3 regions of the Dickeya aquatica genome follow, and region 3 is predicted to be linked to each of the others. Evidence: predicted binding sites of a transcription regulator. Region 3 holds the regulator's gene; each other region holds the start of a gene.
The links. Region 3 encodes Fur, which represses iron uptake genes when iron is present. Its sites were predicted from a motif close to ATAATAATGAGAACNACTATCAA; they were not measured.

Region 1 (3,283 bases), 820 kb from region 3:
GATTGCACCAAGCTTTGCCGATATTTTTTACGGCAACGCGTTTAACAACCAGCTGTTGCCGGTCAAACTGAGCGAGTCGGATATCGATGACTTGTTCAAACTGGTCGCCAGCCACGAAGGCATCACCTTCACGGTGGATTTGGAAGCCCAGCAGGTGAAAGCGGGCGACAACACCTACGCGTTTGAAATAGACAGCTTCCGCCGCCACTGCATGATAAACGGTCTGGACAGCATCGGCCTGACGCTGCAACACGATGCCGCCATCGCCCGTTACGAAGAACAGCAACCGGCGTTTCTGCGTTAATTCGGCTCTGTGGGCTTTTGGCTTACAGACAAAACGACTTAAGCGCAGGCAAAGCGATTTCAGGCATCCAAACTGCGCTGAGGTGGACGACTTCGCCGGGTGAGCCGCATGGATGCGGCGAAAGCCCGTGCCGCGTATGGAACGCGTCACGGGCGGCCCGAACAGCGAAGGCGAACGCCGAAGGTACCGCGTTAGCGGCGCAGTTTAGCCTCCAGCCAGTGGTCAAGGAGAGGCGGCGTTTGAGCCTCTCCTTGTCGTGCGTGCGACGGTGCTGCAAAGGGAGAATCGCCGTTATCGCGCACGAAACCTCCCACCAGTCTTGCATAAGCTCCTCAAGCAACAAAACACGGCGGTTTGCCAACAAACTCAATGTGGACGCGGGCCCCGGCTCCAGTAGGCCATGAACGTGATGGCATCCTGTGCGCCCCCTTTTTCTGCCAGCAGATAGCGGCGCAATGCTTTCACCGCAGAGGATTCCGCCGCCACCCAGCCAAAGAACTGACCTTGCTGCGCGCTGGCCGGTTGCCAGACTTTTTCCCCCTCGGCGATATCCTCAACCGTCACCGGATGTGATACGGCTTGCGCTGTCGGGCATGACCAATGCCGCGCGGCTTCCAGCAAACGCTCACCATAGGTTGCGCCCGTGCCTTCGCGCGGCAGCCACACCACCTCGGCAAACGGCAACGTGCGATAGTCATCGGTGCAATCCGCCTGTAACGGTACTTCGATGAACGCCTGCACCTGCGGCGGGTTATCCTGCCGCGCCAGTTGCTCAAGAATACTCTTGATGGCCGGTAGCGCCGTTTCATCGCCCATCAGTAACACCTGCCGGGTCAGTGCTGACTGCACCCACTCATAGCCGCCGTTATCACCGGCATAATCCCCACGCGGCGCGACCACCTGCAAACGCGCACCGGGCTCGGCACCCAGCGCCCAGGCGGAAGCCGGGCCTTCGGTGCCGTGCGCGACAAACTCTACCGTCATCTCACCGCGCTCGGTATCCAGCGCACGCAGCGTATAGGTACGCGCAATCGGGCGCTGTGCTTTGGGCAGCGCCTGCGCCAGCTTGTACCACTCGCCTGTCGGCGGCAGGCTTGACGGCGTGCCATCTTCCGCAGGCAACAGCACTTTGATGCGCTGATCCGGCGCACAGATTTTCATCTCTTTGACCGCCTCGCCCTGTAACACACACGCTATCAGAGACGGCGTCAGCAAGACCTTGTGCGCCAATGTGACATCAAAGACTCTATATTCCTTTACCCCAGCCATAACGCTGCTCACCTCTTGATTACACCGGTTTTCGCCACCCGGCCTGAACATGGCAAGTGGCTTTCCGCTCTGTTTTACCAGCACTTCATGGTAATGAGAAGCATTATTGATATGTTGTTATTCTCATCACGCCTCACTGCCTGGTGCCGGTTTGCCCGTGGGATCACGGTTTTTACCACCGCTTTTCGCCTATGCTGGGCTTTCAAGACTCACGAGATAAGGAGGGCTCATGACACGTATCATCCGGTGTTATCGACAGAACCTCTGTGGCGACTGCCGCCCCTGGTTCAATATCGACCATCGTCTGACCAATGATTTTCCCCGCCCGTTTCATGCCTGAGTCAGCCGCGCGCTGACCTTCCGTTGTTCTGTCCATCTGGCGCATAACCGCCTGATTTTATTGCATTGACAAAACATTCAACTGACGCCACATCCGAAACGTGGTGCCGTTGCGCCCCTGCGGGCGAGAGGAGAGATTGCATGAAACGTATTCCTGAACCTTTTCGTATCAAAATGGTAGAAAACATCCGTATGACCAACCGCGCCGAGCGGGAGAAAGCCTTGCAGGAAGCAGGCTATAACCCGTTTTTGCTGCGTAGCGAGGATGTGTATATCGACCTGCTGACCGACTCCGGCACCGGTGCCATGAGCGACCGCCAGTGGGCCGGGCTAATGATGGGTGATGAAGCCTATGCCGGGTCGCGCAACTACTACCATTTGTGTGAAAAAGTGCAAACGTTGCTGGGCTACCCCTTTACGATTCCCACCCATCAGGGCCGTGGTGCCGAGCAAATTCTGTTCCCCTGCCTGATAGCCAAAAAACAGCGCGCCGGCGGCGGCAAAAAACCGGTGTTTATTTCCAATTTCCATTTTGATACCACCGCCGCCCACGTTGAGCTCAACGGCGCGCGCGCCATTAACGTCGTCACGCCGAAAGCCTTTGACACCACCACCTATTACGACTGGAAAGGCGACTTCGACCTCGACCTGTTACAGACGACGATTGAGCAGCATGGCGCAGACAACGTGGTGGCTATCATCACCACCGTCACCTGTAACAGCTCCGGCGGCCAGCCGATTTCAATGGGTAACATGCGTGAGGTGTATCGCATCGCGCAGCAGCACGGCATCCCGGTGGTGATTGACTCTGCCCGTTTTTGTGAAAATGCCTGGTTCATCAAACAGCGTGAAGCCGGTTATGAAAACCGCTCCATCAAAGCGATCGTCCATGAGATGTACCAATATGGCGATATGCTGACCATGTCAGCGAAGAAAGATCCGATGGTGAACATTGGTGGCCTGTGCTGTTTTCGCAGCGATGAAGAACTGTTCAACGAGGTGCGCATTCGCTGCGTGCCGATGGAAGGCTTCGTCACCTATGGCGGGCTGGCCGGGCGCGACATGGAAGCGCTGGCGATAGGGCTTGAGGAAGGCATGAACGAAGATTACCTGACCTACCGCATCGGCCAGGTGACGTATCTTGGCGAGCGCCTGCGCGCAGGCGGTATTCCGATTCAATACCCGGTGGGCGGCCATGCGGTATTTGTCGATGCGAAAAAGCTGCTGCCGCACATTCCTGCCGAGCAGTTCCCGGCACAGGCGCTCAATAACGCGCTCTATCTGGAAGCCGGTATTCGCAGCGTGGAAATCGGCTCATTACTGCTGGGGCGCGACCCGGATACCGGCGAACAGAAACCTTCGCCGCTGGAG
Region 2 (3,283 bases), 1.8 Mb from region 3:
AACAAACCGGCACGGCCGGTGAATTTACCATCGTTTTGCTGGGTCGTGGTGCCGGTGGTGCGATCTTGTGTGCGTATTTCACTCCAGTCATGACGCCCGGACAGCAGTAAATTCCACTGATTCCACTCCATCTGGTCTTGCAGATAAACACCCAGTTGATTGAGTTTCTTCTTGTGAGACTGATTGAGTGCTAACTGACTGTCACTGACCAGATAGGAACCATCATAGTTCGGTTTTGACCAGTCAAAGTTGTATTGATTGCCACCATTACGCCAGTAGTTGTAATCGCGATCCTGCCATTTGTAATCAAGGCCGCTTAACAGCGTATGTTCTACATCACCTGTCGCCAGTTTGATCTTGAGCTGATTATCCAGCCCCATTTCATCTGCGTTCAACTCTTCACGTACCTGACGTCGAGACAGTGATGTGTCGGAGATTTCTGGGTTACTCCAAGTGTAAACCAGATATTTATAGCGCTCTTTCAACTGTGAATAGCGGAAGTTTTGCTGAAAAGAGACGTTGTCGTTAAAGGAATGGTCGAAAATATAGCCGAGGCCGATTTGTTCACGTTTAGAACGGCTGTAGTGCGGATCGCTGACATTCATGTCATAGGGCACATAACCCGCACTGGCTTCGGTGACTGTCCCGATTTTGGGCAGGAAATTACGGTAGCCTGCTTTAGGGTCATTTTGGTAGCTGGTTAACAGGGTGAAGCTGGTATCGCTGTTGGGCAGCCAGGTCAGCGCCGGGGCGATGGCGACACGCTGCTGCTTGTAATCATTGACAAATTCATTGCGGGTACTGCCAATACCATTCAGGCGGTAGAGCAGGGTTTTGTCATCGTTGAGTGCGCCGCCAAAATCAAACGCCGCCTCGCCCAGATGCTGGTTGCCTGTGCTGAACTGAACTTTACGGATGGTTTCAGCGGTGGGGCGTTTGCTGGTCATGCTGATAAGCCCGCCGGGGTTGACCTGACCGTAGAGTACGGACGCAGGCCCATGTACCAGTTCAACCCGCTCAAGCAGCCACGGGTCAATTTTCCCTAATGCAGCCCCTTGCCCGCTCAGGCCATAGCTCAGCCCATCAAGAAACTTGGGCGCGTAACGAAAGCCGCGCGTAATCACTTCATCATTTCGGTTGGATGAGCCGCGATAATTGGTGAGAACGCCACTGGAGTAGTTGAGTGCATCAGAAACTGAGGAAACCGCCTGCGCATCCATCTGGTCACGGGTGACAACGGTTATCGATTGCGGCGTTTTGATGAGCGGTACGCTGGTCTTGGTGCCAGATGCGCTCTCTTTTGCCACGATCCCTTTCATCGGGGCGATCACGCTTTCTCCTGCGCGTGCCTCCACCACCATGGTATCGGTGCTGGTGTTGGTTTGTGCCGCATTGGCCGATGTTGCCAGTAATACGGTGGATGCGAAAACAACCGGCATGCTATTTCTGTTTTTTTGCCAAGACGTTAGTTTTATTAATTGTTTCTTCCTGGTGCGTAGCATCAGTGAGCCCCTCCTGTAGAAAACGTTATTTTTTATGTGTTACCTATCTCCTCGTTGCCAGCCGGGGTCTTCATCCTGGGTTTTGAAGTTGTTTATTTTAAAATCAATATCTTGATGTTTATCAAAACTGATTTTTGTCGGAGTTCACTCCGATATGCTCTGGCCGACATCGAGGGCTGCATCTTATTGCAAATGTAAATAGTTCTCAATATGATTTGTATCAATATATAGTTTTGTCATTGTTTAAAGTGAAGCATAAATTTTGTTAAACAAATGTAAGGGCGTTACAGGATGAGCCAGAGCATTGAACGGTTGGCTGTACTGCCATCAGGCTTCAGCGCGGCATTGCTGTCATCCCGCGAGGCTGGCAGCGAGTCGTGGTGGCAGCAACTTGCCGGGTTAGGTACACCGCTGGTGGAAGCGCTGGATGAGGCCAGGGTTACGGCCACTTTTTTTTGGCGTGACCCGCAGGGTGATGAGCATCACTCCACGACGGTGCGGGTCTATGCCGATGTCAACGGCGTGACCGATCATCACAGCCTTGACCCGCAAAGCCTGGAGCGTTTAGCCGCCACGGATGTGTGGCACTGGTCGGTTGCGCTGGAGCGTGACTGGCGAGGCAGTTACTCACTGATCCCGGTGTCGGCAGCGCAGTGCCCACCGCGGTTCAGTGCTGATGCCCAACAGTGTGAGCAGCAGCAGCGGGCATGGTGGCGTTCCGTGTCTGAGGCCGCGATAGCCGACCCGCTGAACCGCTATCAGCCGTGGGGAGCGCAGCTTTCGCTGGCCCAGATGCCAAACGCCTTGCCACAGCACGCCTGGCAGGTGGTGGATTACGGAAAGGCGTCAGCACCCGATGTCAAACGCCTGACGACGTTTGTCTGGCGCAGCCCGCGGCTCGGCAACCAGCGCCGTATCTGGCTCTACACCACGGGCGATAGCCGCGAGCCCGCGCAACGCCCGCTGGCGATTTTGCTCGACGGTCAGAAATGGGCGGTAGAAAAACCGGTGTTCGCGGTTTTGGATGCTCAAACCGCCGCCGGTGCACTGCCACCGGCGGTGTGGCTGTTGATAGACGCCATTGACATGCCGACCCGCAGCCGCGAGTTGCCCTGCTGCGCCGAGTTCTGGCTGGCACTACAACAGGAGTTGCTTGTGCAGGCGGCGCAAATAACGCCATTTAGCGAAGATCCTGACCGCACCGTGGTGGCTGGCCAAAGCTATGGCGGGCTGGCGGCACTCTATGCCGGGTTGCACTGGCCTGAGCGGTTTGGACGAATCCTTACGCAGTCCGGCTCATTCTGGTGGCCGCAGGTGCGTTTTATTACCGATTTTGACCGGCGCGACACACTGGAGCCGGGGCAGTTAATCCATCAGGTACGGCAAGGTGGACGCACCACCACGCCGCTGGTGATTTTTCAGGAAGCCGGACGGCGTGAAGCCGATATTGCGTTCGTTAACCAGCAAATGCGCCAGGCATTGTCTGCCGCCGGACATCGCCTTCACTGGCGAGAGTACGCCGGTGGACATGACACGCTGTGCTGGCGCGGCGGGCTGATTGACGGCCTGAGCTGGCTGTTAAACGACCCGGCCATCCTATCACACGAGGTAACCACCATGAATCAGGAGCAACCATGAGCCAGGAACAATGTAATCCCTTTGATGATGACAGGCTGACATTTCAGGTGCTCATCAACACTCAGCAGCAGTACAGCCTGTGGCCGATGTTTGCCGCCGTTCCCGACGGGTGGCAGGCCGTATTTGGGCCACAGCCGCGCGCC
Region 3 (3,283 bases):
CGCAACGCGGGTTAGCCTGAATTTTGCGGCTGACTGGCCGCGCAAGTGAAAACGGAGTACGCATCCACGGCGTGCTCCGTTTTTTTATCTTAAACTTTCGTGAAACAAACGGTTGTTTCAAAGCGTGGCTTGTTGGATCATTAGCGGTTATGGGTTGTTTTTTCGTATTTTGAGGAACCAAACATGAGTGAGGCTGAAGCCCGCCCAACCAACTTTATTCGCCAGATCATTGATGAAGATTTGGCTTCTGGTAAGCACAAGCATATTCAGACCCGTTTTCCGCCAGAACCGAACGGCTATCTGCATATTGGTCACGCCAAATCTATCTGCCTGAATTTCGGCATCGCGGAGGATTACAGCGGCAAGTGTAACCTGCGCTTTGATGACACGAACCCGGTAAAAGAAGACATTGAATACGTCGAGTCTATCAAGCATGACGTGCAATGGCTGGGCTTCTCATGGAGTGACGAGGTTCGCTACTCTTCTGATTATTTTGACCAGTTGTATCTTTATGCGCTTGAACTGATTAATAAAGGTTTGGCCTATGTCGATGAACTGACGCCGGAGCAGATCCGTGAATACCGTGGCACATTGACGAGCGCGGGTAAAAATAGTCCGTTTCGCGATCGCAGCGTAGAGGAGAACCTGGCGCTGTTTGAGAAAATGCGCGCCGGTGATTTTGCCGAAGGTACCGCCTGCCTGCGCGCCAAAATCGATATGGCTTCGCCGTTTATCGTGATGCGTGACCCGGTGCTATACCGTATCAAATTTGCCGAGCATCACCAGACTGGCAACAAATGGTGCATCTACCCGATGTATGACTTTACCCATTGCATTTCCGATGCGCTGGAAGGTATCACCCATTCGTTGTGCACGCTGGAATTTCAGGACAACCGCCGCCTGTATGACTGGGTGCTGGATAACATCTCGATCCCGGCGCATCCGCGCCAGTATGAGTTTTCCCGTCTGAATCTTGAATACGCCGTGATGTCTAAGCGTAAGCTGAATCTGCTGGTGAGCGAAAAAGTCGTGGAAGGCTGGGACGACCCGCGTATGCCGACGATTTCCGGCCTGCGTCGCCGTGGCTATACGGCTGCGTCTATTCGTGAGTTTTGCCGTCGTATCGGTGTGACCAAGCAGGATAACACCGTAGAGATGGCTGCCCTCGAGTCTTGCATTCGTGATGACCTGAACGAGAGCGCGCCACGCGCAATGGCAGTGCTGGATCCGGTAAAAGTGGTGATTGAGAATTTACCTGAAGGGCACGAAGAGTGGCTGGCTATGCCAAACCACCCCAACAAGCCGGAGATGGGCACGCGCCAGGTCGCGTTCAGCCGTGAAGTGTATATCGATCGCGCCGATTTTCGTGAAGAAGCCAATAAGCAGTACAAACGTCTGGTGCTGGGCAAGGAAGTGCGCCTGCGTAATGCTTACGTGATTAAGGCTGAGCGCGTTGAGAAAGATGAGCAAGGTGTTATCACGGCTATCTATTGCAGCTATGATGCGCAAACGCTGAGTAAAGACCCGGCTGATGGTCGCAAAGTGAAAGGTGTGATCCACTGGGTGTCTGCGCCACATGCTTTACCGGCACAATTCCGCTTGTATGACCGGTTGTTCAGCGTGGCGAATCCTGGTGCGGCGGAAGATTTTCTCTCAACCATTAACCCTGCTTCGCTGAATATTGCGCAAGGGTTTGTAGAGGCGAGCCTGCGTGATGCCCTGGTTGAAAAAGCTTATCAGTTTGAGCGTGAAGGGTATTTCTGTGCCGATCGCGTCTATTCCAGTGCGGACAGCCTGGTTTTTAACCGGACGGTAGGCCTGCGGGATAGCTGGGCGGGCTGAGCTTCACCAGCGAATTGAATAAAAATAAAACCGCCTCGGCGGTTTTATTTTTTAGTATTCAGACACGGGATGCGGCGTAATCAATTAACGCTCATCGTGCGCGTTTTCATCTTCACGGCAGTCACCGCTGCTGCAATGACCATACAGATACAAACTGTGGTTGGTGAGTTTGATGCCGTGCTTTTCGGAAATTTCACGCTGACGAGCTTCAATCGACTCGTCACTAAATTCAATGACGCGACCACAATCCAGACAAATCAGATGATCGTGATGATGTTGCTGGGTCAGCTCGAAAACCGACTTGCCACCTTCAAAGTTATGGCGGGTGACGATACCGGCATCGTCAAACTGATTCAGTACGCGGTAAACGGTGGCAAGGCCAATTTCTTCACCCATATCAATCAGTTTCTTGTATAAGTCTTCCGCACTGACATGGTGGCATTGAGGATCCTGAAGCACTTCCAGAATTTTCAGTCTCGGAAGTGTTACTTTCAGGCCTGCCTTTTTTAATGCGGTGTTGTTGTCAGTCATGCGGATTTAGTCCTGTTACGTGCTTCATCTGGGAGGCTATAAGCCTGATATTATCGGTTGGCTTAAAAAAGGTCACTGTGCATCAATTATAGAACCGTGGCGTCGAAATTAAAACCACCGAACTTTTACAATATAATACTCGCCAACCGACTGTTTTTTGTGTTCTTTGTGGCAAAAAGCAGATTCAGTGGCGAGAGAGACACAGGGCGTGACACGGTCAACCGTGCGGGCATTGTACCCTGTAAAGGCAAAAAGTTAAAAAATTGTACAATTTATTGTTATAGGTATTTTCTATCAATATCTCTGCGGGAGGTGGTGCCAGCCAATATTTATGGCGATGAGCACCGGGCTGCGCCGTTTGGCTGGCAGACCTTGTGTCAGCATGAGAAAGAGGACTCTGAGTAATACCGCAGAGCCCCTCTTTCTGTCAGGCCAGCAACTCTTTCAGATTTAATTCTTCACTGATTTGCTTGACCCAGGCGCTAACGCGTTCGCCGGTTAACTCTGGCTGACGGTCTTCATCAATCGCCAGACCCACAAAATGGTTGTCATCCGCCAGGCCTTTTGAGGCTTCAAAATAGTAACCTTGCGTTGACCAGTGGCCGACAAGAGTGGCCCCGCGTGGCTCGATAATGTCACGGATGGTTCCCATGGCATCACAGAAATATTCTGCATAATCTTCCTGATCGCCACAGCCAAAAAGCGCAACCAGTTTGCCTTCAAAATCAATTTCTTCAAGCGTTGGGAAGAAATCGTCCCAGTCACACTGCGCTTCACCGTAGTACCAGGTCGGAATACCCAGCAGCAGAATGTCAAAACGCTCAAGGTCTTCCTTGCTGCTTTTGGCAATATCATGCAACTCGGCAACGTCGCTGCCCAGTTGTTGCTGGATAGTCTTGGCAATATTTTC

Region 1: DAQ1742_RS17430 (siderophore-interacting protein) is a predicted target of Fur. The motif match lies at 1,661-1,683, and genes of this name have one in related genera.
Region 2: fes (enterochelin esterase) is a predicted target of Fur. The motif match lies at 1,695-1,717, and genes of this name have one in related genera.

What each region holds. Positions count from the first base shown of each region.
Region 1 is NZ_LT615367.1:3,843,750-3,847,032, forward strand. Features, by position in the region: gene leuD (3-isopropylmalate dehydratase small subunit) at 1-304, shown strand, start outside; gene DAQ1742_RS17430 (siderophore-interacting protein) at 671-1,573, opposite strand; gene tnaC (tryptophanase leader peptide) at 1,803-1,913, shown strand; gene tnaA (tryptophanase) at 2,054-3,283, shown strand, end outside.
Region 2 is NZ_LT615367.1:1,261,009-1,264,291, forward strand. Features, by position in the region: gene DAQ1742_RS05765 (TonB-dependent siderophore receptor) at 1-1,502, opposite strand, end outside; gene fes (enterochelin esterase) at 1,794-3,140, shown strand; gene DAQ1742_RS05775 (MbtH family protein) at 3,137-3,283, shown strand, end outside.
Region 3 is NZ_LT615367.1:3,021,429-3,024,711, reverse strand. Features, by position in the region: gene glnS (glutamine--tRNA ligase) at 184-1,842, shown strand; gene fur (ferric iron uptake transcriptional regulator) at 1,927-2,373, opposite strand; gene fldA (flavodoxin FldA) at 2,801-3,283, opposite strand, start outside.